DNA from 4 places in the Vibrio atlanticus genome. Region 1 is predicted to be linked to each of the others. Evidence: predicted binding sites of a transcription regulator. Region 1 holds the regulator's gene; each other region holds the start of a gene.

Evidence for each region. Region 1 encodes MetJ, which represses methionine synthesis genes. Its sites were predicted from a motif close to TTAGACNTNTANANGTCTAA; they were not measured.
Region 2: a site for MetJ is predicted at 4,716-4,735, ahead of metN (methionine ABC transporter ATP-binding protein MetN). Genes of this name have one in related genera too.
Region 3: a site for MetJ is predicted at 3,748-3,767, ahead of metA (homoserine O-acetyltransferase MetA). Genes of this name have one in related genera too.
Region 4: a site for MetJ is predicted at 3,445-3,464, ahead of metE (5-methyltetrahydropteroyltriglutamate--homocysteine S-methyltransferase). Genes of this name have one in related genera too.

Annotation. Positions count from the first base shown of each region.
Region 1 covers NZ_AP025460.1:3,158,827-3,166,779, forward strand. The annotation lists gene OCV30_RS14275 (PadR family transcriptional regulator) at 254-793, shown strand; gene metF (methylenetetrahydrofolate reductase) at 917-1,816, opposite strand; gene OCV30_RS14285 (bifunctional aspartate kinase/homoserine dehydrogenase II) at 2,135-4,546, opposite strand; gene OCV30_RS14290 (O-succinylhomoserine (thiol)-lyase) at 4,549-5,730, opposite strand; gene metJ (met regulon transcriptional regulator MetJ) at 5,939-6,259, shown strand; gene OCV30_RS14300 (IS4-like element ISVbsp1 family transposase) at 6,406-7,728, opposite strand; gene OCV30_RS14305 (malic enzyme-like NAD(P)-binding protein) at 7,872-7,953, opposite strand, start outside.
Region 2 covers NZ_AP025460.1:2,672,030-2,679,982, reverse strand. The annotation lists gene queF (NADPH-dependent 7-cyano-7-deazaguanine reductase QueF) at 1-460, opposite strand, end outside; gene syd (SecY-interacting protein) at 592-1,137, shown strand; gene OCV30_RS11920 (Zn-ribbon-containing protein) at 1,142-1,918, shown strand; gene OCV30_RS11915 (MetQ/NlpA family lipoprotein) at 2,036-2,845, opposite strand; gene OCV30_RS11910 (methionine ABC transporter permease) at 2,912-3,595, opposite strand; gene metN (methionine ABC transporter ATP-binding protein MetN) at 3,585-4,619, opposite strand; gene gmhB (D-glycero-beta-D-manno-heptose 1,7-bisphosphate 7-phosphatase) at 4,860-5,411, shown strand; gene OCV30_RS11895 (MliC family protein) at 5,475-5,816, shown strand; gene treR (trehalose operon repressor TreR) at 5,907-6,851, shown strand; gene treB (PTS trehalose transporter subunit IIBC) at 7,055-7,953, shown strand, end outside.
Region 3 covers NZ_AP025460.1:1,894,775-1,902,727, forward strand. The annotation lists gene OCV30_RS08430 (tetratricopeptide repeat-containing diguanylate cyclase) at 1-1,130, opposite strand, end outside; gene OCV30_RS08435 (M20/M25/M40 family metallo-hydrolase) at 1,389-2,495, shown strand; gene OCV30_RS08440 (DUF3859 domain-containing protein) at 2,651-3,073, opposite strand; gene OCV30_RS08445 (ATP-binding protein) at 3,147-3,515, opposite strand; gene metA (homoserine O-acetyltransferase MetA) at 3,791-4,732, shown strand; gene pilW (type IV pilus biogenesis/stability protein PilW) at 4,984-5,733, shown strand; gene rlmF (23S rRNA (adenine(1618)-N(6))-methyltransferase RlmF) at 5,823-7,175, opposite strand; gene OCV30_RS08465 (YgjP-like metallopeptidase domain-containing protein) at 7,180-7,677, opposite strand; gene OCV30_RS08470 (glutaredoxin family protein) at 7,831-7,953, shown strand, end outside.
Region 4 covers NZ_AP025460.1:1,320,024-1,327,976, forward strand. The annotation lists gene OCV30_RS06025 (YgiQ family radical SAM protein) at 1-973, opposite strand, end outside; gene OCV30_RS06030 (hypothetical protein) at 1,304-1,984, shown strand; gene OCV30_RS06035 (DUF4250 domain-containing protein) at 2,106-2,306, shown strand; gene OCV30_RS06040 (LysR substrate-binding domain-containing protein) at 2,462-3,373, opposite strand; gene metE (5-methyltetrahydropteroyltriglutamate--homocysteine S-methyltransferase) at 3,655-6,003, shown strand; gene OCV30_RS06050 (GspS/AspS pilotin family protein) at 6,105-6,503, opposite strand; gene OCV30_RS06055 (YciI family protein) at 6,505-6,801, opposite strand; gene yciA (acyl-CoA thioester hydrolase YciA) at 7,011-7,409, opposite strand; gene OCV30_RS06065 (septation protein A) at 7,605-7,953, opposite strand, start outside.

The sequences.
Region 1 (7,953 bases):
GGGTTATTTTGTCCATGTATTCTACTTTATGCTTATTATTTAGATATACTACTGCTCCGCTGCAGAAACACTCCAAAATAATAATCTGCGGCACTCGACCAATAAACTGGTCAACCTAGGTGATAAACGGCTTTGTAAGGTGACATAACCAACGATTGAGTTGGTGCTACTTGAACATAACCAATATAACGTGCCATAGAAGCACACTTGTTGTTCAAGTATTTGTTTACTGTTTACCATTTGGATTTCAGACATGTCATTACCACACGTAATTTTAACCGTTTTAAGTACACGCGATGCTACTGGTTACGATATCACAAAAGAATTCTCCGCAAGCATTGGTTACTTCTGGAAAGCGAGCCACCAACAAGTTTACCGCGAGCTAAATAAAATGGCTCAGAACGACCAGGTAACTTGCGTACTTGAGCCTCAAGAAGGCAAACCTGATCGTAAAGTTTACTCTATCACCGATGCTGGCCGTGGCGCGCTAGGTGAATGGTTTGAACAACCAACTGCACACCCAACAGTTCGTGACGAGTTCTCAGCTAAGTTAATCGCTTGTGCTGTACAACCTTCTGATGCGTACCGTGTACAACTTGCTGAACTAGTAGAAGAGTCTCGCAAACTGGTTTCTCACTACAAAGAAATCGAAGCGGCTTACTACGCAACGCCATCTACACTAGACAAGCAAGCACGCCTAGAGCGTCTAACGCTTCGTCGTAACCTACTGATCCGTGAAGCATGGATTGTATGGGCTGACGAAGTACTGCTTGAACTTGGCGCTCTTGCTTAATTTAAGCTAGAAAAGCAAAAGGCTTGAACTCTTAGAGTCCAAGCCTTTTTTGTATCTATAGGATTTGAAATGCTACTACCAGAAGCTTTTACAAGCGCTTGGGCTTTACTTCCTAGACTTTACTTAAAGCGCAGCAACCTGTGGGCGAACACCTAGCGTATGGCAAAGTGCATAAGTCATTTCTGCACGGTTTAGCGTGTAAAAGTGGAAATCTTTCACACCTTCACGGCTTAGCGTTCGAACCATATCGATCGCTTGGCTAGCACCGACTAACTGACGAGTTGTTGGATCATCATCCAAGCCTTCGAACTGCTTCGCCATCCAACCTGGTACTTTTACGTTATTCATCGCAGCAAAACGAGACGCTTGCTTGAAGTTAGAAACCGGCAAGATACCCGGTACAATCTCTACGTCAACGCCAGCCGCCACACAACGGTCACGAAAACGTAAGTAGCTTTCGACATCGAAGAAGAACTGAGTGATTGCACGGTTTGCACCCGCATCCACTTTACGCTTTAGGTTAATAAGATCAGATTGAGCGCTTTTTGCTTCAGGGTGAACCTCAGGGAATGCCGCTACTGATATATCAAAGTCGTGACGAGATTTAAGCAGCTCGACTAAATCAGACGCATACATATCTGGCGCACCACCGCCTGCTGGAATATCACCGCGCAACGCAACAATACTTTCAATACCATTTGCCCAGTAATCGTCGGCAATTTGAATCAGCTCTTCGCGGCTAGCATCAATACAAGTTAAGTGTGGTGCAGCAACTAAGCCTGTTTGGTTCTTAATTTCTTTAATGATTGAGTGGGTACGATCACGCTCACCCGAGTTTGCACCATAGGTTACTGATACAAATTTAGGTTGAAGTGTTTTAAGACGGTGAACAGAATTCCACAGGGTCTCTTCCATCTTCTCACTGCTTGGTGGGAAAAATTCAAATGACACATTGATGTTGTCAGAAAGCTCTGCAATATTCTGATTTAAAGCGTCGATATGACTTGCGTGTGTGTATCCCATCTTACTCTCCCTGTGGCAAAAGCAACCACTAAATAATCTCAAATCCCTAGCGACGTTTAGACGTCTATATGTCTCCAGAATGAATTGAATACGATTTAATGTCAACAGATCCATTATGAATTTTTTTCAAGTAGATAGTGAGAAAAGCTCAAGCCGATAGGTGGGTCGCAAAGAAGAAATAATGTAGAAAAAAGACTGAAAACACATCGTGCTTTCAGCCTTATTTATCTTAGTGGATAGTATGCTATTTACGCATTTAAACAATTAATCTGAGTATTAAAGCAATTGATCTGACTATTAAGCCAACCGCTCTAAATATTAAAACAGGCTAGACATTCTGTTTAAATCAGACTGAATTGCACCAGCTGTCACTTCACGACCAGCACCTGGACCACGAATAACCAATGGATTATCTTTGTACCATTTGCTCTCAATCGCAAAGATGTTGTCGCAAGGCAGTAAGTTCGCCAGAGCGTGTTCTTTAGATAACGCTTCAACGCCTACCGTTGCCTTACCATTCTTCTCTAAACGCGCTACGTAACGAAGGACCTTCTGTTGAGACTGCGCTTTCTCTAAACGCTCGGCCAACTCTTCACTCAGTACAGAAGCTTTATCAAAGAAGTCATCCACTGACAGATCTTGTAATTCTTCAGGTACCAATGATTCTACTTTGACGTTTTCAGGCTCAATATCTAAACCCGATTCACGCGCCAGAATCACTAGCTTACGCATCACGTCAGAGCCATCGAGGTCAGCACGAGGATCCGGTTCCGTCAGGCCTTGTTGCCACGCTAAATCAACCAACTCGCTGAACGGCACAGTGCCATCAAACTGTTGGAATAACCAAGATAGAGTGCCCGAGAAGATACCTGACAGAGCAATAATATCGTCACCGCTTTCGCGCAGGTCACGTACCGTGTGGTTAATCGGTAAGCCAGCACCCACTGTCGCATTGTACAGCCAATGACGGCTGATCTTAGCGAAAGCATCTTGTACCTGATGGTAATACTCGCTTGATGCAGAACCTGCCACCTTGTTAGCCGAGATCAGGTGAATACCTTGTTGTGCGACTTGCAGGTATTTTGCAGCAAGCACCGGGCTTGCCGTAACATCTAACACAACCGCTTCATCGTAGCCCTGAATAGAACCCAAACGCTCTAGCCAGTCGTTGCCGTTATTGGCAATCGCTTCATCATCAAAACGCTTGCTCACAGAAGTCGCATCAATGCCTTGATCATCGAACCAATAAGTTTGGCTATCAACCACCGCAACCAATTCAAAGTTCATTCCACGACGCTTTTCAAGTTCCGCTTTTTGCTCAGCAAACAGGCTTAACCAACTTGAACCAATATTGCCCTTGCCACATAAAGCAATCGCAACACGCTTCTGCGCTTGGAACAGTTGAGAGTGAATGCCTTTCACTAGGCTTGATGTTTCACTCTTACGAATCACAGCCACTAAGCTCAAGCCAGAGTTTGCTTCTGAGATAAACTCAACCGGTGAGCTCTTGAGTTGTTGGTAGAATCCATAACAATGGTTCGGGTTCTTAGTCACACCAGCACCCACCGCCGCAATCAGAGAGAAGCCTTCTTTAAGCTTAATTTCCGCTTCAATCGCGTGATCTTGTAGATATTCTAAAGCGCCACCAGCGATCTCTTCTGTATAAGCAAGGCGCAAACAGTGCTGATCGGGTTCAAGCTCATAAGCAAGCGGCTCAAGTTGAGCTCGCTTAAGACCTTCAAGAACTTCACTTTCTAAGCGGTCAAAATCATGGCCATGACCAAAGGTCAGCTGAACGATCAGAACTTCATCCAGAGAGGTAATGATTTTTGCGCCACGACCCGATGCCAGTACACGCTCTATCTGTGTAGAGCCCGCCTCCGGCTGGTAGCTGCAGCGCAAGCTGAGATCCATAGCACTTTGAGCCACAGGCTGTAGCGTTCGGCTATGGAGCACTGGAGCCGCCAGACGAGCGAGTTCACTCGCTTCATCAAGGCGAAGCAGAGGCAGTAAACACGCATCCGAAACCAAACGAGGGTCAGCGCTGTATACGCCCGCCACGTCACTCCAAATCGTCACACGTTCAACTTCAGCCAAGGCGCCAATCACAGTTGCTGAGTAATCCGAGCCGTTACGACCTAGCAGTACCGTTTCGCCTTCGCAGTTCTGAGCCATAAAGCCCGTAATCACCACTCGGCAATGCGTATGCTGAGCCAAAACTTCTTTAATCAGAGGATAAGCACGCGCGCGATCCACTTCGGGTTGAGCACCCGCTTCTGCACGTAAAAAGGCACGCGCATCTTGAGCAACTGCTTGTAAGTCATGTTGGCACAACAGAGCGGCTAACAAACGTGAAGACCAAACCTCACCGTGTCCTAACACCTGTGCTTTTTGCGATTCGCTTAGAGGAGCAGTTAGCTCACCCAAAGCAGTAAATTCTTGTTGAATAGTGGCCGTTAGCTGAGCCGCAGACTCACCTTCAAGCAGCGCTTCAATCAGCTCAAGTTGGAACTGACGAAGGGTTTGTAGACATTCGTGAGCAATACGGCCATCTTTGTCGAGCGCTTCAACAAACTCAATCAAGCGGTTAGTTGTTTTACCCGCAGCCGAAACAACCACTAAATCAGTTGCTGATGAGTATTCTCTAAGAATGTTGACCACTCGTTGGTAACATTCAGGGTTCGCTAAGCTGCTGCCACCAAATTTATGTAGCTGGCGAAAGGTTGTCATTATTAAACCTCCCCTTCTGCGATAAAGCCTTGTGTTTTTTCAAACGCTTGCTTGAGATCATCAATCAAGTCTTCTGCATCTTCAAGGCCAACAGAAAGGCGCAGTAATTGTTGAGAAACACCCGCTTCTGCCAATGCTTCTTCGCCCATAGCACGGTGAGTCATCGACGCTGGATGACAAATCAGGCTTTCAACACCGCCCAATGATTCCGCCAAAGAAAATAGCTCTAATTTATCCACAAAATATTTAAGTGCCTCGAATGAACCCGCAAATTCAAAGCTCAACATTGAGCCAAAACCTGATTGCTGTTTCTTGGCAATATCATGACCCGGGTGTTCAGTCAGGCTTGGGTGGTAAATCGTACCCACCAGATCTTGTTGTTGCAGAGCCGTCAGAATTTCACGTGAGCTCTCTTCGTGAACACGCATACGCGCACCTAGCGTACGAATACCACGTAGCGTCATGTAGCTATCAAATGGTGTGCCGGTTGCACCAATACAGTTACCCCACCATGCTAGCTCTTCAGCGTGCTCTTCTGTCTTAGTAACTACAACACCACCAATGACATCTGAGTGTCCGTTGATGTATTTAGTGGTTGAGTGGATAACAAAATCCGCACCCAGCTCTAAAGGCTTTTGGAACACAGGCGTCAAAAACGTGTTGTCGACAGCAACCAGAGCACCTACTTCTTTCGCTTTACGGCAAGTTTCTGCAATATCAACCACACGAACCAATGGATTCGATGGCGTTTCGATTAAGATCAACTTTGGCTTAAGCGCGATCGCCGCATCCAGTGCAGCTTGATCCGATTGATCAACAAACAGAACTTTGAAGTCACCTTTGAGTGAACGTGTGTTAAACAGACGGTAAGTACCGCCATAGCAGTCGTGCGGTGCAATAATAAGATCATCGCCACCTAAGAAAGCGGATACCCATAAGTTAAGTGCCGACGTACCACAGTTAGTGACAACCGCACCTTTACCAGACTCAAGCTCAAACAGTGCCGTTTCTAATAGACCGCGGTTTGGGTTACCAGAGCGGGTATAATCATACTTTGGCACTTCACCAAAAGCGGGAAACCCATAGTTAGTCGAAAGATAAATAGGTGGGACAACGGCATGGTGTTGCGTGTCTGACTCGATGCCAGTACGTACTGCGATGGTTGCTGGCTTCCGGCTGCTCATAGGTGCTTCCTTACAAGTTTTGCGTCTGAGAATCACAGCTGCTTGTCGGCATTTTGTGGCTGTGTTAGATATATGTTACTCACTTTACTTTCATAAACGTGAGACGTCAACACTTCCGGACGTCTATATGTCTTTGCTTATGGCAGTAAATCCCGCTAAAATCAGCACTATTAATTTATTCTAACAACTAAAGTGATGAAGGTACGCAATGGCCGACTGGAATGGTGAATACATAAGCCCATATGCTGAGCATGGAAAGAAAAGCGAACAAGTAAAGAAAATTACAGTTTCTATCCCTCTAAAAGTGTTAAAGGTTCTTACTGACGAGCGCACTCGCCGCCAGATCAATAACCTACGCCATGCAACAAACAGTGAGCTACTGTGCGAAGCCTTTCTACATGCGTACACAGGCCAACCACTGCCAACGGATGAAGACCTTCGTAAAGATCGTCCAGACGACATCCCGACTGAAGTCAAAAAACTGATGACAGAGATGGGCATCGAGTTCGAAGCGTTTGACGAAGAATAAAAACAACTCAGTCACCGCCTTCATTATTGATTCGCTATAGCTGAACCCTATTTGTCACATCACCCACTACGTTATCTGTAGCTGCGCTGTGAATGATAGACATAAAAAAACCGACTCCTATGAGTCTAATGCCGTTCGGATAAGCATTATTGCTTGAACCTGAACGGATATTTGGCTGGGACAAAGAGGACTGAACGTGGAAACGTTCGGTCCTTTCTTTTATCTGGAAGAATGAAGTGACTCAAACTGTCTCTCATCCTTTTCAGTTTTACAGGTAGAGTTCCGTCTGGACTTAAAGCTAACCAACGTAATTGCGCATCAATAAGGTTAATTGCGGCGGTAAAACTGACCCTAGTCGCTCGAACCCCGGCTTCTGAAGCTATCTTAACCATCTCTAATCGCACTAAGTTATAGGCAAGTAATACGCCCCACAGCTCTTGCTTCACACCGGCAGAAAAACGACTTCGTAAAGTGACGTGACTTTGCAGTTGAGTCTGTTTAATTTCACCATAACCTTCTTCTATCTCCCAGCGTTGCCAATAAATACGCAGCAGGCTTTCTAGCGAGTATCTACTAGGGTCTGTAAGTGAAGTAATAAAACCTTTTATCTCACCTTTTGGCTCTTGATATAGGACTAATCTGGCTTCCCAACGTGCGGGTAAATTCGGATTCTGCCGTTGAGCTTGAGGAGAGATGGGCATTGAGATGAGCATGTCGTTCTCCGCATATTTCTCCAACACTTCATAGCGTAGCTTACGCTTTGCAGGCATTAACCAGTGAGCATTTTCCGCACTCTCTTGCCACGACAACAAGAGGTCTGCCGAGAAATAACAACGATCAAATAAGGTCAATGAATGTGCGGGGATATCATTGAATAGGCGCTTAGCTAAGGTCGTTTCACCGACATGACAGCCATCAAAAGCCGCCCCCATAATCATTCGAGTTTCTGTTGACATCAAAGCGACTAAACGAAGTTGAGGGTAAGGTTTCAATTTTTTAGAGATGAACCCAAATTCTTCAGCGTTCTCTGGGGAATCTTGGCACCTAAATGTTGTCCCATCGACAGCAAGAACATTAAGCTCTAAGTCTTTGTCTTGTTGAAGGATATCTCCATTCCAAGCCTTTACCGTTGTGTGAAACAGAGCCGCTAACGGACTCTCATCTAGACGTCGGCGTGAATCAGTTAGGACACTGGGTGCAACACGAGACCAGCTATCTTCAGGTTTAGGCTGAAGTGCAATGTCTAATGAACTGCACACCTCTTTGATAGACATGTTGCGTTGCAGCCCCATCCAAATAACTAACCAGACAGCTTGCTGAGCGGGAAGCCGACGTCGTCTTATGCTCGCTTTATTGGTTTCAAGAAGAGCTTGTTCTATCCACTCAATCTGAATGGCGTCGACAACAGATTCATAATTGTCGGCATCTTCAATGGTCTCGTGTGCCATTGCTAATTCTTGTTCAAGCATAAAAAAATCCCCATCAACGTTGTTGATGGGGATTATCTGCTAACTGCAAGATCGTTCAAGTCTTCTTAAACGATCGGCATTACTCCTATGAGTCGGTTTTTTATTATTCTTTTTCGCTCAATAGAGCAACAGCTATTAAGGCATTAAGCCATATAGTTGGCAGGCATCTCAATTCGAGCAACGCCAGACTCAACAGCCGCTTCAGCAACTGCTTTTGCAACGCGA
Region 2 (7,953 bases), 490 kb from region 1:
TGTCTTGATTGTCGATACAGTCACCTTCCATCGTCACGATAGGTTGGTTGGTGTAATCGGTTACTGAGTTTACATTCACAATCACAGACTCGCCTGCACATGCCGACAAATCTTGAGTTAGACGCTCAGTGACTTGATCCCAGTTTTCAAACTGAGTTTGGTTGTAGCTGTTTAGGTACAGCTTGAAAGATTTTGACTCAATCAAATTTTGGCTGGTTGCCGGAATGAACACTTCACCAACAGCCACTTGTGGTAAGCCATTGGTGTTTAGCCACGAAAGCTCGTACATCGTCCAAATATCATGACCAACAAAAGGCAGTTCGCCGTTTAACGCAAGATCATTACGATTAAGGCTACGAGGTACTGGTTGCAATAAACTTGCATCGTATTGGTTAGAGTACTCAGTTTTTTGGCCCAGGGTTAACCCCGCTAGCTCTTTTGCGTCAGAATATTTGCTCATACTTTCGTTTCAAATTCGATTAGAATGGGGTCGATTTTACTGAATCCCCATTACCCTGTCATTAAGTCATCGCTTAATCGGCACGGAAAGGTCCCCGATTCTATTTATTATTTTGTGTTTAGGAGATTTTCATGACTCAACGTGCTCAAGACGCACTACTTTCTTTTAGTCAGCGATACGTTGACGCGTGGCAGCAGCAACACCAAAGCTTACCTCGTAATGAGGAGTTGGTGGACATCGTATCGCCATGCGTAGAAGAAGAGAGTGGTGATGCCGTGTTGTGGAAACACTATCCACGTGAGCAATTCGCAGATTTCACCAATGTTGAAACTGGTATTGAGTTGACTCTGCATGAAGACGTCAAGACTTTCTACGGCGCACAATTTAGTGCGGATATGAACGCGACTTTTGATGGTAACGAACTGACTCTGTTACAGATTTGGAGTGATGAAGATTTCGAATGCCTACAAGAAAATATTTTGGGTCACTTGGTAACTCAGCGTCGTTTGAAGCTAAAACCAACGGTTTTCATTGCTGCGACTGATGCTGAACTGGATGTTATCTCTATCTGTAACCTAACGGGTAACGTGATCCTAGAGCGCTTAGGCACCAAAAATCGTGATGTACTAGCCGAGACATTGGCAGAATTTTTAGAAAAGCTACAACCAGCGGTATAAATAGATGTACGTACTAGAACTTCAATTTGAGTGTTTTGATAACACAACGGTAAGCGCTGTCGATAAGGCGGTTAATGGCTTAATGGATGCTCTTCGTTATAACGGACAAGTGTTAGGTCGTGAGTTTCCAATCGTGATGGGTGACGGTGAATTCTATGTTCGCGTTGTGTGTCCGGAGCAAGATAGCTTACACCCACGTAATCATTCAGACTTCGTCAAAGTCTGTTTCGAGCGCTTATCTGCGGCGAGTTTATTAGCGCCTAAGATGCGTCTGCTTGGCCGAGATCTTAACTCCGAAGAAGTAGCCGAAGATGAAACGCCGAGCTGGCAGGTGTTGTACACGACGTTCGTGCATACCTGTTCACCGCTGCGCAGTGGCGACAGCTTGTTGCCGATCCCACTATATCGTAACCCGCCGACATTTAATGGCGATCATAAAGCCGTACTGAAATGGCAAACCGAATGGCAAGCCTGTGATGAAGTGCAAATGGGTGGTGGTTGCCGTGCTGAACATGCAACGCTAACCGAGATCAGTGATACTAAGAGTGTGCTGTTTAAACGCGGTTGGGGTCTAAGAGGGCGCATTGAATTTCTGACTAAGATTCCAACTTACTACTACTTATATCGTGTCGGTGGGATCAGCCTGAAAGATGAAAAAGAGCGCAAATGCCCACAATGTGGTGGTGAATGGCTGTTAGATGCGCCGATCCACGATATTTTCTATTTCAAGTGTGATGATTGCCGTCTGGTATCCAACATTTCTTGGGATCACCTCAAGTAATCGACTTCGTTTGATTCACCCTGAGAAGCTTTACTTTTTAGCAAACTTTCATCATTAAAAAAGGGGCTGACATTGAGTCAGCCCCTTTCGGTATCTATAAGTGTCTATTTAAGCTGATTACCAACCTTTAACTACGCCACCTTGGAAGATGTCAGAAGCTGCGTTGTACACTTCTTCAGTTTGATATGCTTTAACGAAGTTTTGTACGTTTTCTGCATTTAGGTTGTCTTCACGAGAAACGATTAGGTTCACGTATGGAGAATCTTTGTCTTCAACGAATACGCCGTCTTTTTGTGGAGTCAGGTTGATAGAGCTCGCGTAAGTAGTGTTGATGATAGATAAAGTTACATCATCAAGAGAACGTGGCAGTTGAGCTGCGTCTAGTTCAACAATCGTTAGGTTCTTAGGGTTACCAACGATGTCACGAACGGTAGCTAGAAGACCTGCACCTTCACGAAGTTCAAGTAAACCTTGCTGCTCAAGAAGCAGTAGAGAACGACCTAGGTTTGTTGGATCGTTTGGTACAGCGATACGAGCACCATCTTGGATTTCATCTACCGATTTAATTTCTTTAGAGTAACCTGCAATAGGGTAAACAAAAGTGTTACCAGCGACCGTTAGCTTGTAACCACGGTCAGCCACTTGCTGATCTAGGTACGGCGTGTGTTGGAATGCATTGATGTCGATAGAACCATCATCTAGCGCTGCGTTAGGTGTTACATAATCCGTAAAAGTGACCAGTTCAACATCCAGGCCGTATTGCTCTTTCGCGACTTTAGCTGCTACTTCAGCAACTTGTGCTTCTGCACCTGCCATTACGCCAACTTTGATCTTAGAAGTATCGACTTCTTTATCACCACAACCTGCTAGTACTAGCGCTGAAGCTGCTGCTGCAATAGTAAGTAAACCTTTAAGGTTAAATTTCATAATAATCTCCTTTTAATAAATCTATTTAATTTGGTTCAGATGACTTTGATTTTGGTCTGTAAGTCGTTATCTGTGGTCAACGCGGCGAACTAATGAATCACCGATTGATTGAATAATTTGTACTAGCACAATCAACATGACGACTGTCACTGCCATAATGGTCACATCGTAGCGGTGAAATCCGTAACGAATCGCGACATCACCTAGGCCACCACCACCCACAGTTCCGGCCATTGCCGAGTAACTCACAAGAGTCACTAGCGTAATCGTCACTGAGTTGATGATAGTCGGCAGTGCTTCAGGAAGCAGAACCTTATTGATGATTTGTGTTGGTGTTGCGCCCATTGACTGAGCTGCTTCCACTAGACCTGTTGGTACTTCAAGTAGTGCACTCTCGATAAGTCGAGCTACGAATGGGATAGCACCAATCGTCAGCGGAACAATCGCTGCGGTTGTACCGATGAAGGTACCAATCAGCATCTTGGTGAGAGGGATGATCGCTACCATCAGTACTAAGAAAGGCACAGAACGGCCCACGTTCACAACCGCACCAAGAATTTTGTTTAGCTTGGTGTTCTCTAACAGACCACCTTTTTTAGTCGTGTGTAGAATCACGCCTAATGGGATACCGACAGCGAAACCAACGATGCCAGCAACAGCAACCATGTAAAGTGTCTCGCCTGTTGCTTCCAATAGAAGGTTGCCGTTAAGGCTGATCCAGTCAGCAATCTCGTTGAAACTAAAGGACATAACCAAGCACCTCTACTTTTACATTGTTGTCGCGTAGGAATTGGATAGCAGCATTATCATCGGCTTCGTTACCGAACAGCTCTGCGACCATCATGCCGAACTTCACGCCGCCGGCGTAATCGAGGTCAGAGCTTAAGATGCTGACATCGATATTGAATTTACGAGCAATTTGCGTCATCAGCGGAGCATCAACCGTTGCACCAGTAAACTCAAGACGTACTAATGGGTAGCTACTGTTAACACGAGTCTCTTGCAAACGCGCTTGATAATCTTCAGGGATAGATAGGTCTAGCGTTGAGCGAATAAACTGATGTGCTAGCTCTGTCTTAGGGTGTGCGAATATGTCGCCAACTGTGCCTTTCTCTACTAGCTCGCCACCACCAATGATCGCGACTTCGTGACAAATGCTCTTAACTACGTCCATCTCGTGCGTAATAAGTAGGATCGTGATGTGTAGCTTGCGGTTGATTTCACGTAGTAGCTCAAGAATAGATTGAGTCGTTGCTGGATCCAGAGCACTGGTCGCTTCATCACACAGTAGTACTTTCGGGTCTGAAGCTAGCGCACGAGCAATCGCGACACGCTGCTTTTGACCACCACTTAAGTTCGCAGGGTAGGTATCACGCTTATCAGATAGGCCGACAAGCTCAAGTAGTTCACTCACTTTCGCTTCAATCGCAGCTTTATCTTTACCAGCAAGCTCTAAAGGCAGTGCTACATTGTTAAATACAGTACGAGAAGACAGCAGATTGAAGTGTTGGAATATCATGCCGATGTTACGGCGTGCTTCGCTAAGTTCTGATTTGCTGAGTTTTGTCAGGTCGATACCGTCAACAATCACTTCACCTGATGTTGGAGCTTCCAACATGTTTACACAACGGATAAGGGTACTTTTGCCTGCACCTGAAGAGCCGATGACTCCAAAGATTTGACCTTGAGGTATGTGGAGGTTGATATCAATTAAGGCATTGATTTCTTTAGTGCCTTGATAAAAAACCTTATTGACTTGATTCACTTTAATCATAGAGAAACCCGTGCAGGTAGAACAGAATAATATATTGATGACTCACTCGATTTACAGATGATGCTATGGTGTTCTATGATCTAAGTCAATAGATATTTTTACGTCTAGACGGCTAAACGCGAGTTGCGAAGTTAAACTAGAAACAAATCGTTAACGAACGCAAAACTAAATAGATAGTGATGAAGCAAATAAAGCGTGTAATAATTAATGATTAATAGAGAGTTGATAGAGAACTGAATTTTGTCTAAACCTGCTGTTTTTTTAGATCGTGATGGTGTGATTAACGTTGATCACGGCTACGTACATGATGAACATGACTTTGAATACATCGATGGTGTGTTTGAAGCGGCGAAAGCGTTTAAAGATATGGGTTATTTATTGGTGTTAGTGACCAACCAATCTGGTATTGCTCGCGGCATGTTTAGTGAAGACCGTTTTCTTTCTCTAACGCAGTGGATGGATTGGAACTTTGTTGATAACGGCGTTGAGCTAGATGGTATTTATTACTGCCCGCACCACGCTGAGCACGGTGTTGGTGACTACAAACAAGATTGTGAATGTCGTAAACCAAAGCCAGGCATGTTCATTTCTGCGCGTGACTTTCTGAAGATTGATATGGCTAACTCGGTCATGATCGGCGATAAAGCTGAAGACATGATGGCTGCAGAAGCCGCTGGTGTTGGTACTAGAGTGTTGGTGAGAACCGGTAAGCCAATCACTGAAAAAGGTGAAGCGCTTGCAAGTGTCGTGCTTGACAGTATTAAAGATGTACCAGCATTCTTAAAAGGTTAAGACACTAAGTCTCTTTCACTTAGATATAAGTGTTATTCACTATATAAAGATGAGGAACGCAGTATGAAAGCATTGTTGATAGCATCTCTATGTACGGTAGCGTTATTCGGATGCTCTAAATCAGCAGCTCCTGAGACTGAGAGCGCAGTATCGGACGATCAATTCGTGACTTATCAATGTGAGTCTGACGCTTCATTTAAGGTCGCTTACCTTGTTGATGAAAAAGCGGTATTACGTTTACCCGATAATGAATATCGCCTCACTCAAATAGCGGCAGGCTCAGGAACGAAGTACATCTTAGATGATGGAACCTCTGAACTGATCAATAGCGTAACTTTACGAACTAAAGGTGACAATGCACGTCTAGAACTTGGTCGTGTTATCTATAAAAACTGCCGAAAGTAGGTCATAGTGAACGACTAGGATTTACAAACAGTTAAGTGAGGGAGTTCGCTCTCACTTTTTCTTTCTCTTCCCTTTAACGTCAGACTTTTTATGAGCAAAAAACTCACTATTCTCGATATTGCTAAGCTGTCCGGTGTTGGTAAGTCTACCGTATCTCGCGTTCTGACCAATGATCCCAAAGTAAAACCTGAAACCCGTGAAAGGGTGGAAAGAGTAATTCAAGAATCAGGGTACACGCCTTCGAAGTCTGCGCAGTCGATGCGTGGTGGCAGTCAAAAAGTCATCGGTGTCATCATTTCTCGTCTGGATTCTCCCTCTGAAAACAAAGCGGTTAGCACCATGCTGGCTGAATTGTATCGAGCAGATTACGATGTCGTGATCATGGAAAGTCAGCTAGACAGAAAAAAAGCCAACGAGCACCTTCAGGTTCTTAAGCGTCGTAATGTAGATGGCATTATTGTGTTTGGCTTTACTGACTGCGATATTCCTGCAATCGAAGCTTGGGAACACAAAGCGGTGGTGATTGCTCTGGATACCGAGAACGTGACGTCGATTAACTATGATAACCAACAGGTGATCAATAGTGCGTTGGCGCATCTGTCGGATCAAGGGATCTCTGACGTTGGTTTCATTGGCGTTGATCCTAGCGACAAATCAACCGGTGAACTGCGTCTTAAGGCCTATCTAGATTGGTGTGAAAGCGCTGGAGTGATTGCCAACTATCGTACTGGTCAACTTCATCATGAAAGCGCTTATCAGTTGGTGGATGAGGTGCTTGCTCCTGCGACTCAAGCGATTGTCTGTGCGAGTGATACACTGGCTCTTGGCGTAATCAAACGTCTGCAAGAGTTACAACGTGAAGATGTGGTGGTGACTGGCGTTGGTGGCAATGATCTTCTCTCTTTCTTGTTCCCTCGAGTATTTAGCATTGATCCTGGATATCAATCTGCGGGGAAATTAGCCGCTAATCTATTGATCTCTCAGCTTTTAGGCAATGCAGAGATCTCTCATCACACTCAATCTCCTATTCTATAATCCACTCAATCAAGCGAAATTGAACCGCTTAGATTAAAATTAGAGTGTGATCTCTTTCAATTAATGGGACTGTTCCCATTTCAATTTATTATTCATGAGGGCATTATAATATCCGCAATTGGGAATGTTCCCATTAATCTGAATCGAGTGGTTATCGCTGCATGGTTTAGATGAGTAATTGAATGAAACCAGGGTGGGGTAGTATGAGTAAGATAGCGAAGCAAGACGTTGCGCGTCTTATCGAGTTAGTCGGTGGCAAAGAGAATATTGCGAGTGTCAGCCATTGTCTGACTCGACTGCGTTTTGTATTGAATGATACGGAACAAGCGAACAAAGCAGAATTGGAGAAGCTTAAGCTGGTAAAAGGCTGCTTTACTAACGCAGGTCAATTTCAAGTGGTTATTGGCACCGAGGTTGATGAGGTGTACGCCCTTCTTATTGAGCAAACCGGTAAAGATGCATCATCAAAAGATGAGGCGAAACTAGCGGCTCGCCAGAACATGAACTTCCTTGAGCGTGGTATCTCCCATTTAGCCGAAATTTTCGTACCACTGCTACCTGCCATTATTACGGGTGGTTTGATTCTTGGTTTCCGTAATGTGATTGGCGACATTCGCATGTTCGACGGCAAAACCTTGGTTGAGGTAAGCCAATTCTGGGCTACCGTTCATTCTTTCTTGTGGTTGATTGGCGAAGCGATCTTCTTCTTCCTACCGGTTGGTGTGTGTTGGGCAACGGTTAAGAAACTCGGCGGAACCCCTATTTTGGGTATCACGCTCGGTGTGACCTTGGTTTCCCCACAATTGATGAACGCTTACATGATAGGTAAATCGGTACCTGAGGTGTGGGACTTTGGTTTGTTCGTGATTGAGAAAGTCGGTTATCAAGCTCAGGTGATCCCTGCGATGTTAGCGGGCGTGGCTCTGGCTTTCATTGAGACCAACCTTAAGCGCATTGTACCCTCTTATCTGTACCTAGTTGTCGTGCCATTTGTCTCGATCATCTTGTCTGTGATTCTGGCTCACGCCTTTATTGGCCCATTCGGTCGTATGTTGGGTGATGGTGTGGCATTCGCTGCCAAAGTGGCAATGACAGGTGACTT
Region 3 (7,953 bases), 1.3 Mb from region 1:
AGCACCTTCCAACTACGGCTGCCAACAATATCAAACATCGTAGACGAACGTTTTAGATCAAAGAAAACAAAGTTATCTTGGTTCAAACCGATATTTGCTAAAGCTCTGTTTAAGTAACACTGACCCAGTTGGAGTGTGTACTTTGCAACACCCGGGTAACCAATACATTGGTTTGTTACTTTCCTTGCTAACTCAAAGTTCTTTTCTGCTAGCAGTACTTCACTCTGAGCTTTTAGAAGAAGGATTTTGTACCTTTCACTTACGCTATCATCATTAAATTTAGTGGCACTTTTATAAGCCTCTCGACCTTTTACTAAGTCGCCACTGCGTAGATAAGCAAATGATTCATTAACATATAACACACCGATGGTTGAACCATCGCGTAATCCACTTTTGATATAGAGCTTTTTGGCCTGTTCGATAAGTTTGAGTGCTTTCGGCCAATCTTCCAGATAGATATAAAGCAATGCCATATTCGACATCAACTTACTGTTATAGATATGCCGTGGGTATTTCTTGCCAAGATTTAAGCCCTTATGAAAAAAATACTGAGCTTCGGAAAAATCATTTTGGATGTTTTTGATCGACCCCACAGTGTTGTAGGCTTTTATCAACAGTTCTTCATACTGGATTGATTCAGCGATACTTATTGCTGCTTTAACTTGAGATTCAGCCTCTACTAATTCACCTTGACTCATCTGCTCAATCGCTAGTTCAACTAAAGATTGCGCCTTTAACCACCCCATATCTTCACGCTGTGCTAATGCCTTGATCTGTCGTGTGTATTCAGACACAGCCTGTTTATCGAGATCATGCTGTGCGAGATTCGATAAAATCATTAGTTCATAACCACGATAGATGGCTTTATGTTGCGTAGGGCTCGTTGCTTTTAAGGTTTCAAGCTTTTGGGAGGCAAGTTTGGGATCACCGCGAGACACATTAAGGATTTCAATGAGTTCAGCGCCATATTGAGTCGCTGATAACTCTTTTTCGGGACTGTACGCGCCTGGGGTTTCTGGTCGAATAGTCTGTAAATCGTCGTCATAAGTTGGATAGAGTAAATACAATCCTAGTACAACACTGATCAGTACGACGAGAAAAAATGAGCCTAACACTCTGTTGTTATTCATTTATAAGTGCCATTACTGATTGCATACCAATTTAATCGACGGTTACCTTAAGCGGTTTCACATTGTACCCGACACATATGGAGATTTAAATCCTGCACATGGGTCGATCCGCGTAGTATTTTTCTCATAAATTAGAATAATCAGATAATTTTCTTGATTTAACTCAGGCAATGATTCTGTAAAAAGGCGTTATAGTTATTTTCCTGTTCCAGCCTCCGTGACTTTTTTAGAAACAACGGAGCAAAATGAGAATTAACAATGACCCAAATTAATGAACAACGTCTCGTAGAACATTTCTGCGATCTAGTGAAAATTGATAGTGAATCTCGTAACGAAAAAGCGATTGCTGAAGCTTTGGCTGAGCAACTCGGTGAGCTGGGTTTTGAAGTTCACAAACTGGCGGTTCCTGAAGAAGTGTCTAACGGTTTCAACATCTACGCTCGTCTAGATGGCACTCTTCCAGGTAGCACAGTATTCAGCTGCCACATGGACACAGTAACGCCAGGTATCGGCATTGAGCCAATCATCGAAGACGGTATCATCCGTTCAAAAGGCAACACAATTCTAGGTGGCGACGACAAGTCTGGTATCGCAGCTATCATGGAAGCAGTTCGTTGCATCAAATCTGAAGGCCAAGAGCACAAAACTATCGAGATCGCATTTACAGTATTCGAAGAAGGCGGTCTGTTCGGTTCTTTAAACTTCGATATGTCTTACATTCAGTCTGAGCACGCTATCGTACTTGATACAGGCGGCCCGATCGGCACTATCGTAAATGCAGCACCTGGCCAACAGAAAATCGTTGCGAAGTTCAAAGGGCGCCCTGCTCACGCGGGTTTAGCGCCAGAAGAAGGCATCAGTGCCATTCAAGTTGCAGCAGACGCGATCACTAAGATGAATCTGCTTCGTATCGATGAAGAAACAACAGCAAACGTCGGTATTGTTGAAGGCGGTCAAGCGACTAACATCGTAATGCCAGAACTTAAAGTCGTGGCTGAAGCTCGCTCTCTAAACGGAGAAAAGCTAACAGCTCAAGTTGAGCACATGATCTCTACATTCCAAGAGAGTGCAAAACAGTTCGGTGCTGAAGTAGAAATCGAGTCGACTCGTGCTTACGATGCATTCGTTATCGCAGACGATCACCCACACATTCTTTCTATCAAATCCGCATTCGAGAAGCTTGGCGTAACAGCGAACACTAAACGCACTGGCGGCGGTAGCGATGCAAACAACTTCAACGCGAAAGGCCTAACAACAGTTAACCTTTCTACTGGTATGGCGAAAGTTCACACCACTGAAGAGTACATTGCAGTGAAAGACATGGTCGCAATCACTGAGTTTGTTGTGGCTTACGTGACTCAATAGTCTTACTGGTTAACTAGCCGGCCTTATTTGTTAACAAGCCTGTCTTATTCGTTGACGAAATAGAAAATGCCATCTAGTTAACGTCAAAAAGCCGAGTTCACATGTAGCGTGTGACTCGGCTTTTTTGTTGTCTTAATTTAGACAGAAGTTCTAATCTAAAAACCCCTACGCTTCCAAAACTGCCCTTCGTCTTTCGCAACAAGGTCGAATGTCTTATCAGCAATGATGTTGCCTTTTAGCTCGACGGTCATGCGCCATTTACCGAGTTTGTTGGAGACAGGCGCCCAGATAGTATCGCCTAAGTAAAAATCCCAGTCATTGTTGCCGACATGCTCTTCACCATCGAACGGTTCGAGCACTTCACCCGTGTCGGTGGTGATGTTCGGGTGATAGATGCAGTAACGGATTTTTTCACCTTTGGCTTTTTTGATATTCAAGATATAGCCAAATTCCACGTCGATTTCAGCATCAACGGTAGTGGTGAACTCTTGGATTTTTGGAAGATCTTTAGATTTGGAATCCCACGTTGTATAGATGCCGTAAGATGTCATGTCGACCACAACAGAGCGCTTTGCCATTTCAATCGTTACCTTGGAGTTGTTCTATTAATTAATTCTATTTGCCACTCACCCAAGCTGGATAAGCACGAGGCTATTCTTGCCAATCTTTTGCCATGCGCTTAATCACCGACGGTTCAATGTCGTGAATGCTGCCATATTGCTCTCGGCACACTTCTATAACTAAATCCGCTTTATATTTGAGTGCGAGTTGGCGGTAGGCTTTCATTTCCCACTGCTTAATAAAAGTATTCGACACCACAACGTCTAACCCTTGCTTCAAGCCGTCTTCTGCAGTGTTCTGACACCACTCATGCGCTTGCTGCAACTGCCTTGGGTCAAAATTATAGTCGCCTTGCTCATTCACGTAATACATATCCGCTTCGACATGCAATGCATCGTAGGTTTTTGCTTTTGTTGACTTGCCGGAACCGGGCAACCCTCGAATGAGTATTAACTTCATCTGTCACTTTACAGGCTAATTTTAAAACATGAGTTTATCTTAAATAGTGACGAGTTTCTCTGATAACTGCCGTTGCTCAACATCCGAAAACCGAGTCCTTATACTCGACTCAGATAATCACTGAATACAATGAGAATCCCCTCGACGTCGGTGAATGACTTCTGAAAGCAAACACAAATAATTTACAACTATCCATTTTGTATATCGACAAGCGTATCAAACTACTATAGATTTAGATGTATAGACGTCTACATATCTAGCTTAGGGAGAAAGCTTTGCCTATTCGCATTCCAGACCAATTGCCAGCATCTGATGTTCTTCGTGAAGAAAACATCTTTATTATGCCGCTATCAAGAGCATCGACACAGGAAATTCGTCCACTTCGAGTCTTGATCCTCAACCTAATGCCAAAGAAGATTGAAACTGAAACTCAATTCTTACGCCTACTATCCAACAGCCCACTGCAAGTCGATGTAGAGCTGTTGCGTATTGATGACCGACCAAGTAAAAACACGCCGACAGAACACCTTGATAACTTCTACCGTCAATTTGAAATGGTCAAAGGGAGAAACTTTGATGGATTGATCATCACTGGTGCGCCACTTGGCCTGGTTCAATTTGAAGACGTTATCTACTGGGATCATCTAAAAACCATCATGGAATGGGCAAACAAGCATGTGACCTCAACCTTGTATGTGTGTTGGGCTGCTCAAGCTGGCTTAAAGCTCTTGTATGATTTACCAAAGCGAACTCGTAAAGATAAGCTTTCTGGGGTTTACAACCACGAGATACATAACCCGTACCACCCAATTTTACGAGGCTTCGACGATACCTTCTTGGCACCACACTCTCGCTATGCTGATTTCTCTCAGGAATACTTAGCCGAACATACTGACCTTGATGTTCTTGCGACTTCTGATGTGGCGGGCGTATACCTAGCGGCAACCAAAGATAAGCGAAACGTGTTTGTAACCGGTCACCCTGAATATGATGCTCATACACTTCACAATGAATACATTCGTGATTTGGGTGAAGGCATGGAGCCTGTTATTCCAATTAACTACTACCCGAACAACAATCCAGACAACAAGCCTGTAGCAAGTTGGCGTAGTCATGGACACTTATTGTTTTCAAACTGGCTTAACTACTGCGTTTACCAACAAACACCTTACGATCTGGATCACTTCAGCGAAGACAACTTCACCAAAGACGACTAAACGATAAGTCATCTAACTAAAAAGCCAACTAGGCATTTTGCCTATATGCTAACAAGCTAACAAGCTAACAAGCTATTTAGACAGTTGGCTATCCAGATAAAGAACAATTAAGCTGTGTTCCATAGGTTGTTGATAAAACACCAAATGGGACACGGTTTTTTTTATGGTGTTTGGGTCGCATTCCATAATCTATCTAACACTTAAATATGTTCGATTTCATATCATAGGTTTGTGTTCAAAAGGAGCTGCACATGCCTAACAAGTCGCTATTACCAAAATCCACCCTGATATCTCATATCACGCTACTCGCCTCTCTCTCTTTGGTAGGTTGTGTTTCTGTAACCGAAGGGCCACCAAAAATGGCAAGTGACCCAATTGCGATGTCTCAATCACGTATTGAATTGGGTTTGGGCTACATGGGACAAGGTAATATGGTCAAGGCACGTGAAAACCTAGAGCTCGCTATCAAACACGCTCCTAGCTATTACCGCGCCCAACTTTCGATGGCACATTATTACGAGCAAGTTGGCGAAGTAGATGAAGCAAGAACCACTTACCGCAAAGCACTCAGTCTAGATTCAAGAAACGGCAATGTATTGAATAACTACGGTACGTTCTTGTGTAAACAAGGCGAATACGAGCAAGCTGATAAATATTTCAATCGCGCAATTGACCAACCCTACTACTACCTTGTCTCTGCAAGTTATGAGAATGCGGCATTCTGCGCGTTTAAGGCTGGTAATACCGACCAAGCAAAATACTACTTCACACGAGCGATTGACCACGATCCAAATCGCGTAAAATCGATACTACAACTATCAAAAATTGAAGTGAGTGACGCCGATTACAACGACGCTAGGCTTCGTTTGTTCAAATTCCACCAACGTTATGGCTACCAAATTCCATCGCTTAAAATCTTGGTCGATCTCGAAAACAAAGCAGGTAACAGTGCTCTAGAGAAGAAATATCAGAGTAAGTTAGATGAGTTACTTTCTGCATAGTGCATATGAAAAACACAAAAAACGGGCTTGTTGCGTTAACAACAAGCCCGTACGTAATTTCAACTTAATGTCTTAACTTAGCGCAGCCGCTATTTTAGCGTGATCCACTCTTGTCTTTGCTCGTCGTCCATAAAGGTCCATGCGATAAAGCGACTCACCTTCTGGCCTTGCGACATCTCAACCACTTTTACTTGTTTAGCTCTTAGCTTACCCAGCTCTGAACGAACCATATCGACGTTATCTTTCTTAGAAATCAATGTCGTAAACCACAATACTTGAGTAGCAAAAAGTTGGCTCTCTCTCGCCATTTTCATAATGAAAGCAGCTTCGCCACCCGGACACCAAAGTTCAGATTTTTGGCCACCAAAGTTTAAGGTTGGTTTCTCTTGCTTAATCGATTTGGCTGGCTTCTTATTCATCTCGGGCTTGAATGACTTGCCCGCTTTCTTAGCTCGGTTTGCCGCTAAGTTATCCAGTTTACGTTGTGACCCCTTTTCCGCCTCTTCTAGAGAACTATGGAATGGAGGGTTACAAATAGTGACATCGTAACGTTCATTATCCTTAATCACGCCCTTAAAGATAGATTCAGAGTCCGCTTGTAGACGAGCTCGGATCTTACCTTTTAGATTAGGGTTACTTTCAGCAATGAAGTTCGCTGTTTTGATGGAGACTGAATCGACATCCGTACCCGTACAGCGCCACTTATACTCTGTCGCGCCAATGATTGGGTAAATACAGTTTGCACCAACACCGATATCTAATGCTTTCACAGAGGCGTGATTATAAGGCTCACCTTGTCCATCGCTGTTTAGGATGTCTGCCACTCTGTGGATATAATCTGCACGGCCAGGAATTGGTGGGCACAAGTAACCAGCAGGAATATCCCAATGCTTAACGCCATAGTGATGCGCCAGTAAAGCCTTGTTAAGTAGCTTAACAGCCAATGGATCAGAGAAATTAACGGTGTCTTCGCCCACCGGGTTCTTGATCAGATGTTCTTTTAGCTCAGGTAACGCTGCAACCAATAACTCAAAGTCGTAGCGACCTGTGTGTTGGTTTCTTGGGTGTAATCCACCTTGAGGCTTCTCTGCCGAACGTCTTTTCTGTGCTGCATTCTTGTTAAATACAGTTTTATTGAAAGACGCCTTATTCGATGGCCCTTTATTAGCGCCCGGCTTACCTTTGCTATCTTTTGCAAAAGGTCGCTTTGCTTTGTTGTTACTAGCGCCTTTTGAAACTGTACTCTTTCGGTTTTTATCCGATGTGTTCTTTGAAGAAATACGCTTGTCGCTGCTTGGTTTACCTGCACTTGGCTTAACATCACCTTGCTTACGGTTACCTTGCGTACTGTTACCTTCGTTAGCTTGGTTATCTTTTGTTTTTGCTGCGGAGGTACTGTTTTTCGACAGGCTTAGCGTCGTTCTATTTTGTGATTGGCTCATTGGGCTACTTCTTTAAATCTAAATACATCATGAATAAACGGGCATCTAACTCAAGTTGATGATATTCCGGTTCCATGTGACAGCATAGTTGGTAAAAGGCTTTGTCGTGCTCTTTCTCTTTGATGTGCGCCAGTTCGTGTACCACCAACATTCTCAGCAAAGGTTCTGGCGCATTTTTAAAAACACTGGCGATACGGATCTCATTCTTCGATTTGATCTTTCCACCGTGATTTTTCGCGACGTAAGAGTGCAGACCTAATGCATTATTGATTAGGTGTATCTTGCCGTCATAAATCACTTTACTGATCGGTGGTGTTTTTTTCATATAACGATTTTTAATCTCAATCGCATAGTCAAACAGGGCTTTCTCGCTTTTTATTTCATGATTCTTTGGGTAGCGAGCTTCGAACCACGGCACCAACTTTCCCGATTCAACTAGTTGAGTTACCGGGTCGAGAATGTGCTTCGGGTAGCCTTGGATATAGCGTAAAGAAGGATGCATGCTGAAAGACCGTACAAGTTACACCACGACAATACGTTGTGGTCTTGAAAATTGAGCCGCATAGTGTAACTGATCACACTTTTCTAATCACCTAGGATTCGTTACACTTTAGCGAGATTCACCAAGAGCTAGACTCAAAAAGAGATTATAAAAATGAAACGTGTTGTATTGTACGTCGCAGACAAATGCCCGCACTGTAAAGATGCACAGCGCTATTTGGATTCAAAGAAAATTGTTTACCGCCTAACGAATGCAAAGATGCAGCGTGGTCGTAAA
Region 4 (7,953 bases), 1.6 Mb from region 1:
GGTGCGGAACACGCTTATAAGCAAGGCCAAACACGTAGTCCATCTCTTCTGTGGTCAATGGAATCGGCGCTTGGTTAACCCAAAGTTCGCGATCACCGTGACGTTGAATCAAAGCTCGACCTGAGTACGGGTTTGTCTCAAGGTGCAGAATACGGCTAGCGTGAGCGTAAAGAATACGGTCATTGTTTAGCTTTTCGTAACCTGGGATACGAACCGCGGTTGTTTTTGCGTCGTGACGAGAAGGACGAATAGTAATAGGTTGCGCTTTTACTTCTTCTTTTTCGTCTTTCTTAGTATCACACTGGGTTTCAACTTCGTAAGGGTTAACCGGAACGTACGCTTTGTTCGGCTTTTCGATACGAGAAGAGTCAATGATCTTGAAGCCTTCTGGGGCAGCAGGAAGATTGATAGCAGTACCGCGGATATTGGTCAGCGTAGACATGTCTTCGCCATCGGCAATGCGGTGTGCCACTTCAACCAGTGCACGCTCAGCGTTACCAAAAAGAAGAATATCTGCTTTTGCGTCAAACAATACAGAGCGACGAACTTTATCTGACCAGTAGTCGTAGTGAGCCACACGGCGCAAACTTGCTTCGATACCACCAAGAACGATTGGCGTGCCTTTGTAGGCTTCGCGACAACGTTGGGAATAAACTAGAGTTGCACGGTCAGGACGCTTGCCACCTTCGTTGTTTGGCGTATAAGCATCATCGTGACGTAATTTGCGATCAGAGGTGTAGCGGTTGATCATGGAGTCCATGTTACCCGCTGTAATGCCGAAGAATAGGTTAGGTTTACCTAGCTTCATGAAGGCGTCTTTATTGTCCCACTTTGGTTGCGCAATAATGCCCACGCGGAATCCTTGAGCTTCAAGAAGGCGACCAATGATAGCCATGCCAAAGCTCGGGTGATCGACATAAGCGTCACCAGTTACAATAATAATGTCACAGCTATCCCATCCAAGAGCATCCATCTCCTTTCTACTGGTAGGCAAAAAAGGTGCAGTTCCGTAGCACTCGGCCCAGTATTTTTTGTGTTCGTGAATAGGAGTGATATCGCTGTACATATTTCAACCTCTGATTTTTGAGGCGGGAATTATAGCGGCATGAGACTAGACTAGCCAGTAGAACATGCCCATGTTAGTTTTGATGTCTTTCGTGTTTTTACGGTAAATGGCGACAGAAGAGCCATACATCAGCATAGTTGAAGCCTTGAATCTCGTCTCTAATTTATGATTTTGATTAGTGTTCGCACCAGTTTTTGATATTATTCGCGAAAATAAGTTTGAAGAAGTAGATCCACAATGGTCGAAACGTTATTAGTACAATTTGCTCCGATGCTATTAGGAGCCCAACTGATCTTAACCCTCATCTTAGTGAAAGGGGATATTTGCCCGGGACAACGTGGCCGCATTCACAAGATGTTGCCTGCAATTGGCGTGCTTTGGCTTGCCGTTGCCTCATTAAGAATTGAAGCATTTCTTGTCGTGTTCGCGATCTTTTATTTCTATTCTCAAGTTCAAACCAAGAAGACTCGAGATTCTGGCCCTATTTGGGTGATGTATTTAGCTTGTGGTTTAGCACTGTCATACGTTGCTATACAAGCGACGGAGCAAGCAACCACAGTCGGTATTATTAGCACTTTATTACTCGTGGTTTTATTGGGGGCAGCGTTTGGTCATTTACTGCTGACGATTGCAAGAACACGCTTACAGGCTTTTCACCGTGTTCTGCCCGTTGTTGGTGTGCTGACGGGGATGTTGGTGGTTTTGGCGACGGTCATCAATGTTTACTCTCTGTCTGAAGCTCAATTAGAGCCCATGATTTCAACTCTGCTGTTTAGCTTTGCTTTGCTAATCTCAGCTATCGTGGTGTGGTGTTGGCATTTATTGTTCGTTAAAACCCCTGAAAAGCTTCAGCTGACTATTTCATTGTTGATGTTATTGGCGGCGGCTGTTGGTTTAACGCCAGTTTGGGCGATGTAGGCGGTTACTGATCTCACAAGCCTTTCGGTGTTGAATCGAAAAAGTGTGATCTGTTTTTTAGCGTGGTGTTGGTAAGCGTTCTAAACTTAAATCTAGTCGGTGTGTTCGTTAGGAGTACGGGATGGATTTAAGCAACGTCAAAGGTTTCGATAGCATTATTTTGCTGGGAATCGTGAATGAAAAACTTCGCTTAGAATGCGATAGCTTTGAAGAGCTGATCAGTATGTATGAAATGGATATAGAAAGTGTTGTAGGCAAGCTTGATATGTTGGGCTATCAATACGATCCATTGACTAACCAGTTCAAGTCTTACTCAAGATAAGCTCACAATGAGAGTTTCTTCTATCGCGAATTAACACTCATTGCCTGTTGTCGGTATTGGAAATAAAAAAGTCACAGATAATCTGTGACTTTTTTGTTTTTGGCGCATACCTATCAGGTTCAACGCATGCATAAATTAACCCAACAACGAGTCTCTTAAACGACCTCAATGCCATCTAGGTGACTCTTACTTTGCTGTCTTGCCGTGCTAAAGAAAGCTTGTAGGTAACGTTTGTCTTTTTCTGAGTTTCTTACCGCTGCGAACAACCTTCTTGAAAGCCCGTTACCCAATGGTTTACTGGCGATTAACCCTTGTCTCGAAAATTCACTGATTGCCCAATTTGGCAACGCAGCAACCCCTAAGCCTGCCGATACCATTTGCACCAGCATCAATGTGTTGTCTGCTTGTTTCCATTTCTTTGGTTCAACGCCTGCTGGTTGCAAAAAGTGTTTCACTACATCGAGACGCTGCTTTTGAACCGGATAAGAGAGCATCGTAATATCACTAAGATCTTGCGGTTCAATACTCGGCTTTTCGGCTAAAGGAGAGTTGATCGCGGTGATCAAACGCATCTCAAAATCGAAAAGCGGTTCGTAGTGAACTTCAGAACGGGGCTGTATATCAGAGGTGATCACCAAATCGAGTTCTCCAGCCATCAATGCCGGTAGAGGCTCGAACCCAAACCCTGACGAGAAATCTAAGGTCACGCTTGGCCAAGCAACTTGGTATTCCTTCAAAGCGGGCATTAGCCATTGGAAGCATGAGTGACACTCGATCGCCATGTGCAATCGGCCATTCACATCCTCTTTTAGGCTTGCGATTTCGTTTTCAGCTTTTGCGATTTGTGGCTGTATCTCATCAGCCAGTTTTAACAAAATTTCGCCTTCCGAGGTAAATTTAACCGGCCTTGTTTTACGCAAAAAGAGCTGACCGCCAATACGGGCCTCAAGGTCTTTCAACTGGTGAGAAAGTGCCGACTGAGTCAGATGAAGAGAAGTTGCAGTCGCGGTTAGCGAGCCGCTGTCTCTCAAGGTGGTCAATGTCCGAAGGTGTTTAAGCTCTATCATGAGTATTCCTCATATTCCCTAAGCCAATTCAATATTTCTTAATAATCACCCTACGGTGTTTTCTTTCATTTGTAAACGTCTAGATGTCCAGATGGATTTAATAAATTAGCAGTTAGATTATCAAAGATGAAAATTATTAATAAACAAGATGAATATTTGGACCTTGTTCATCGTTCAGATTAGGGAGATAGTTTAGCCATCCAGACGCCTCGGTTGAAAGTTAAAACTACGGACTAAACCGTCTGACCGGAAATTAAAATTATCGAATAAGGAACAGACACATGACGACAACAACGCATATTCTTGGCTACCCACGTATCGGTGAAAAACGCGAACTCAAATTCACTCTCGAGAAGTACTGGCGCGGTGAGATCGATCAATCTGAGCTCAAGCAGACCGGCAGTGAATTAAGAAATCGTAACTGGAATGTACAAGCTGACGCGAATCTAAGCTTTGCAACTGCGGGTGACTTCGCATGGTATGACCATGTACTAACTACGACTCTACTTCTAGGCCACGTTCCCAAGCGCCATGCTGGTGGATCAGAAGATGAAAAAGCCTTCCCAGATTTAGATACCTTGTTCCGCGTTGGTCGTGGTCAGTCTCAAGTTCAATCTACTTGCTGCGGTGGTTCGCATACGTCGAATGATGTCACTAAAGACAGTTCAGCTGCTTCTGACATGACCAAGTGGTTCAACACTAACTATCACTACATTGTTCCTGAGTTCAGCAAAGATGACTCTTTTGAAGTAAGTTGGCCTCAACTGTTTGATGAAGTGAATGAAGCGATTAAAGCAGGACACAAAGTTAAGCCTGTACTCCTTGGGCCACTCTCTTACTTATACCTAGGCAAAGAAGTGGAAGATGGGTTTGACCGCTTATCTCTACTTCCTCGCCTTCTTACCGCGTATCAAGCCATTTTGGCAAAGCTCTCAAAGCTTGGCGTAGAGTGGGTCCAAATTGATGAGCCAATCCTGGCTTTGGAGCTTGATAATCAGTGGGTAGATTCATTCAAGCTGGCTTACCAAGTGATTCAAGGCGATGTAAAACTACTACTTACCACTTACTTTGATTCGGTCACAGATACATTAGATAAAATCGTAGATCTGCCTATCAACGGCTTACATATCGACTTAGCAGCAGCACCGCAGCAACTCGATGAAGTGGTTAATAAACTACCGGAAGATTGGGTACTTTCTGCGGGTGCAATCAATGGACGCAATGTGTGGCGAGCTGACTTAGCCGCGCAGCTTGAGTTACTGCAACCTGTGAAAGACAAACTAGGAGATAAGCTTTGGATCGCAAGTTCATGTTCATTGCTGCATAGTCCTGTTGATTTGGAGTTAGAAGAAACGCTTAGCGAAGAAGTGAAGAGTTGGTTTGCCTTTGCAAAACAGAAAGTGACCGAGGTGAGCTTGTTGGGTGCGGCGTTAGACGGCGATCAAAAGGCCATTTTGGCGTGTGAGACTTACAGCCAACCAATTGTTGCCCGTAAGAGCGCGATTCATGTGAACAAGCCACAAGTTCAGGCTCGTATCAATACCATTACCAAAGCACTGGCAGAACGCAGTGCTCCATACGCAGAGCGTGCAGCGCATCAGTCTGAAGTTCTCGGCTTACCGCTGTTACCAACCACAACCATTGGTTCGTTCCCACAGACAGGAGAGATTCGTCTTCAGCGTAGTGCTTACCGAACTGGCAAACTGAATGAAGCGGAATACACAACCGCATTGAAAGGTCATATTGCTGATGCGGTTAAACGCCAAGAAGCCTTAGATTTGGATGTGCTTGTGCATGGCGAGGCGGAACGCAATGACATGGTGGAGTACTTTGCAGAAAACCTAGCAGGCTTCCAAACCACTAAGTTTGGTTGGGTACAAAGCTATGGCTCTCGCTGCGTGAAACCGGCGATTGTGGTTGCGGATATCGAGCGTGAAAAACCAATGACGGTCGAGTGGTCGACTTATGCGCAATCCCTGACCTCGAAACAGATGAAAGGCATGCTGACCGGACCAGTCACTATTCTATGTTGGACATTCCCTCGTGAAGACATCTCACGCAAAGAGATCACTAACCAACTGGCGTTTGCTCTACGTGATGAAGTGTCTGATTTACAAGACGCAGGTATTAACATAATCCAAATCGATGAGCCTGCTATTCGCGAAGGTTTGCCTTTGAAAAAACGCGACCATGCAGAGTACTTAGAATGGGCAGTGGATGCCTTTAAGATCTCAGCGGCGAGTGCTAAACCAGAAACTCAGATTCATACCCATATGTGTTATAGCGAGTTCAACGAGATCATTGATTCAGTGGCCGCGCTAGATGCCGATGTGATTACCATTGAGACTTCTCGCTCGAACATGGAATTGCTGAAAGCGTTTGAAGAGTTTAACTATCCGAATGCGATTGGACCTGGCGTTTATGATATTCACTCGCCAAACATCCCTTCAGAAGAGTGGATTGTAGATTTACTTAAGAAAGCGGCAGAAAAAATACCTGCAGAACGTTTGTGGGCAAACCCTGATTGCGGATTAAAGACTCGTAACTGGGCAGAGACAGAAGCGGCACTTACTAACTTAGTTTCGGCGACGAAGACACTGCGTAAAGAGTGGGGATCCGCTGAGGCATAATTTAGTCTAAGATTTGATTGACCCTCTACTCCACGATGAACCACAAAAAAGGCCTCGCATTTGCGAGGCCTTCTGGTTTTATGCTTGTTCGAATATCGAATCTAGCTGCTGCTCTGGCAAGTCTCTTTGCTGATCAGCTTTTCAACCATCAGTTGTCCGCGTGTATTGCGAATTTTGATGTTGTAAGCTAAGCCCATGTCGAGGTTAGCTCTTACTTCAGAGTTGGTGCAGTAGCTATTCACACTCATATCTACAACTTGGTTTAAAGGCTTAGCACCTTTTGCATCTTGGTTGTAGATCATCATGATTTCGACGACAGTATTTTTTGCTAGCACACGCATGATAGAGAGTGGACCATACTCAATAGGTAGGCCGGCAGATAAAACGCCCGCACGATGGTGAGCCATCATCTCTAACTGTCTTTGTTTGTCTTGTTCACTTGATGAGCTACAGCCTGCGAGTAGGGCAATAGCCAGTGACCCAATAATCCATTTTTTCACGTTAAAATACTTTCTTGAATGGTTTAACAATTACATTCTGGTAGACACCAGCAGCGATGTACGGGTCTGCATCAGCCCATGCTTGTGCGTCTTCCAAAGAGTTGAATTCAGCAATAACAGTAGAGCCTGTGAAGCCTGCTTCGCCAGGGTTATCTGAATCAATGGCTGGCATTGGGCCTGCTGTTAACAGTCGGCCTTCATCGTGAAGTGTTTGTAGGCGTTCTAGATGTTGTGGGCGAACACTTAGGCGTTTTTCTAATGAGTTTTCGACGTCTTGAGAAAAAATTACGTACCACATGTTGAGATATCCTTATGTTACTTCACTGAATTAGAGCGATTAAATTAGTTATCTGGCTAATTTACGCGAACTAATTGGTATTGGAAGAGCCAATGATAAGAAATTGTGAATTGGTGCGAGGTGAATTGGTACAAGAGAATTGTATGGTCTCTAGTAATTTCATTTATAAAAACTAAAGACCATCGACATCATGAGCTCAACGAAAATTGCTATTTTTTGATTGGGCGAGGTTTACCGCTTTCGTCTACAGCAACGTAGTTGAATGTCGCGCCACAAACTTTATAGCGATCACCAATGCCGTGATCAAGTACTGGCTTAACCCATACTTCTAGGTCGATATTCATCGAGCTGCGACCAATCTTGGTGCAGTCGCCATAAACACAGACTACATCGCCAACCGACACTGGCTGTTTGAATTCGATGCTTGATACTGACACGGTGACTATTTTTCCGTTTGAGATCTCTTTAGCCAATATTCCGCCAGCCAGATCCAGTTGAGACATTATCCAACCACCGAAAATCTGGCCTGCTGCATTGGTATCAGAAGGCATCGCCAAAGTGCGAAGAAGTAAAGAACCAATCGGGTTCAAAGTTGATTGAATAGTCATTGTTGTACTCTTAATGGTATTGATTGTTTTAAATTTAAATAGATGTGTTTGCGGGGTTCGCGGTGGTCGTATTTTTAACGTATTCACCGAACACAAACAATCAGTGGCCAATGATCACGAGTATCATTGGCCACTGTTAAATCGCATATTGATAATAATTGTATCAAAAAGGGGATGAGGACTCATCCCTAAGGGTTATTTCTCGTCGGTATTTTTACCTGAGAGCTCTTGTTGCTTATCGTCTTGTGTTTCTTGATCTTTTGACGGAAGCGTGTCTTTTGGTAAATGTTTATAGATATAAACGCCCGTTAGTAAGGTAAATGCAAAAGTAGCGATCAGTAAGCCAAACACTTTGAAGTTGACCCACACATCCAATGGCAGGTTGAAAGCAACGTAAACATTGAGGATCGCACACAATGTGAAGAACAGAGTCCAAGCCCAGTTGATCTTGCCCCATACTGCTTCAGGAAGAGAGATCTCTTTACCCAACATGCCTTTAATCGCTGATTTGCCCATTAGGTGACTGACTGTAAGGCCGATAGCA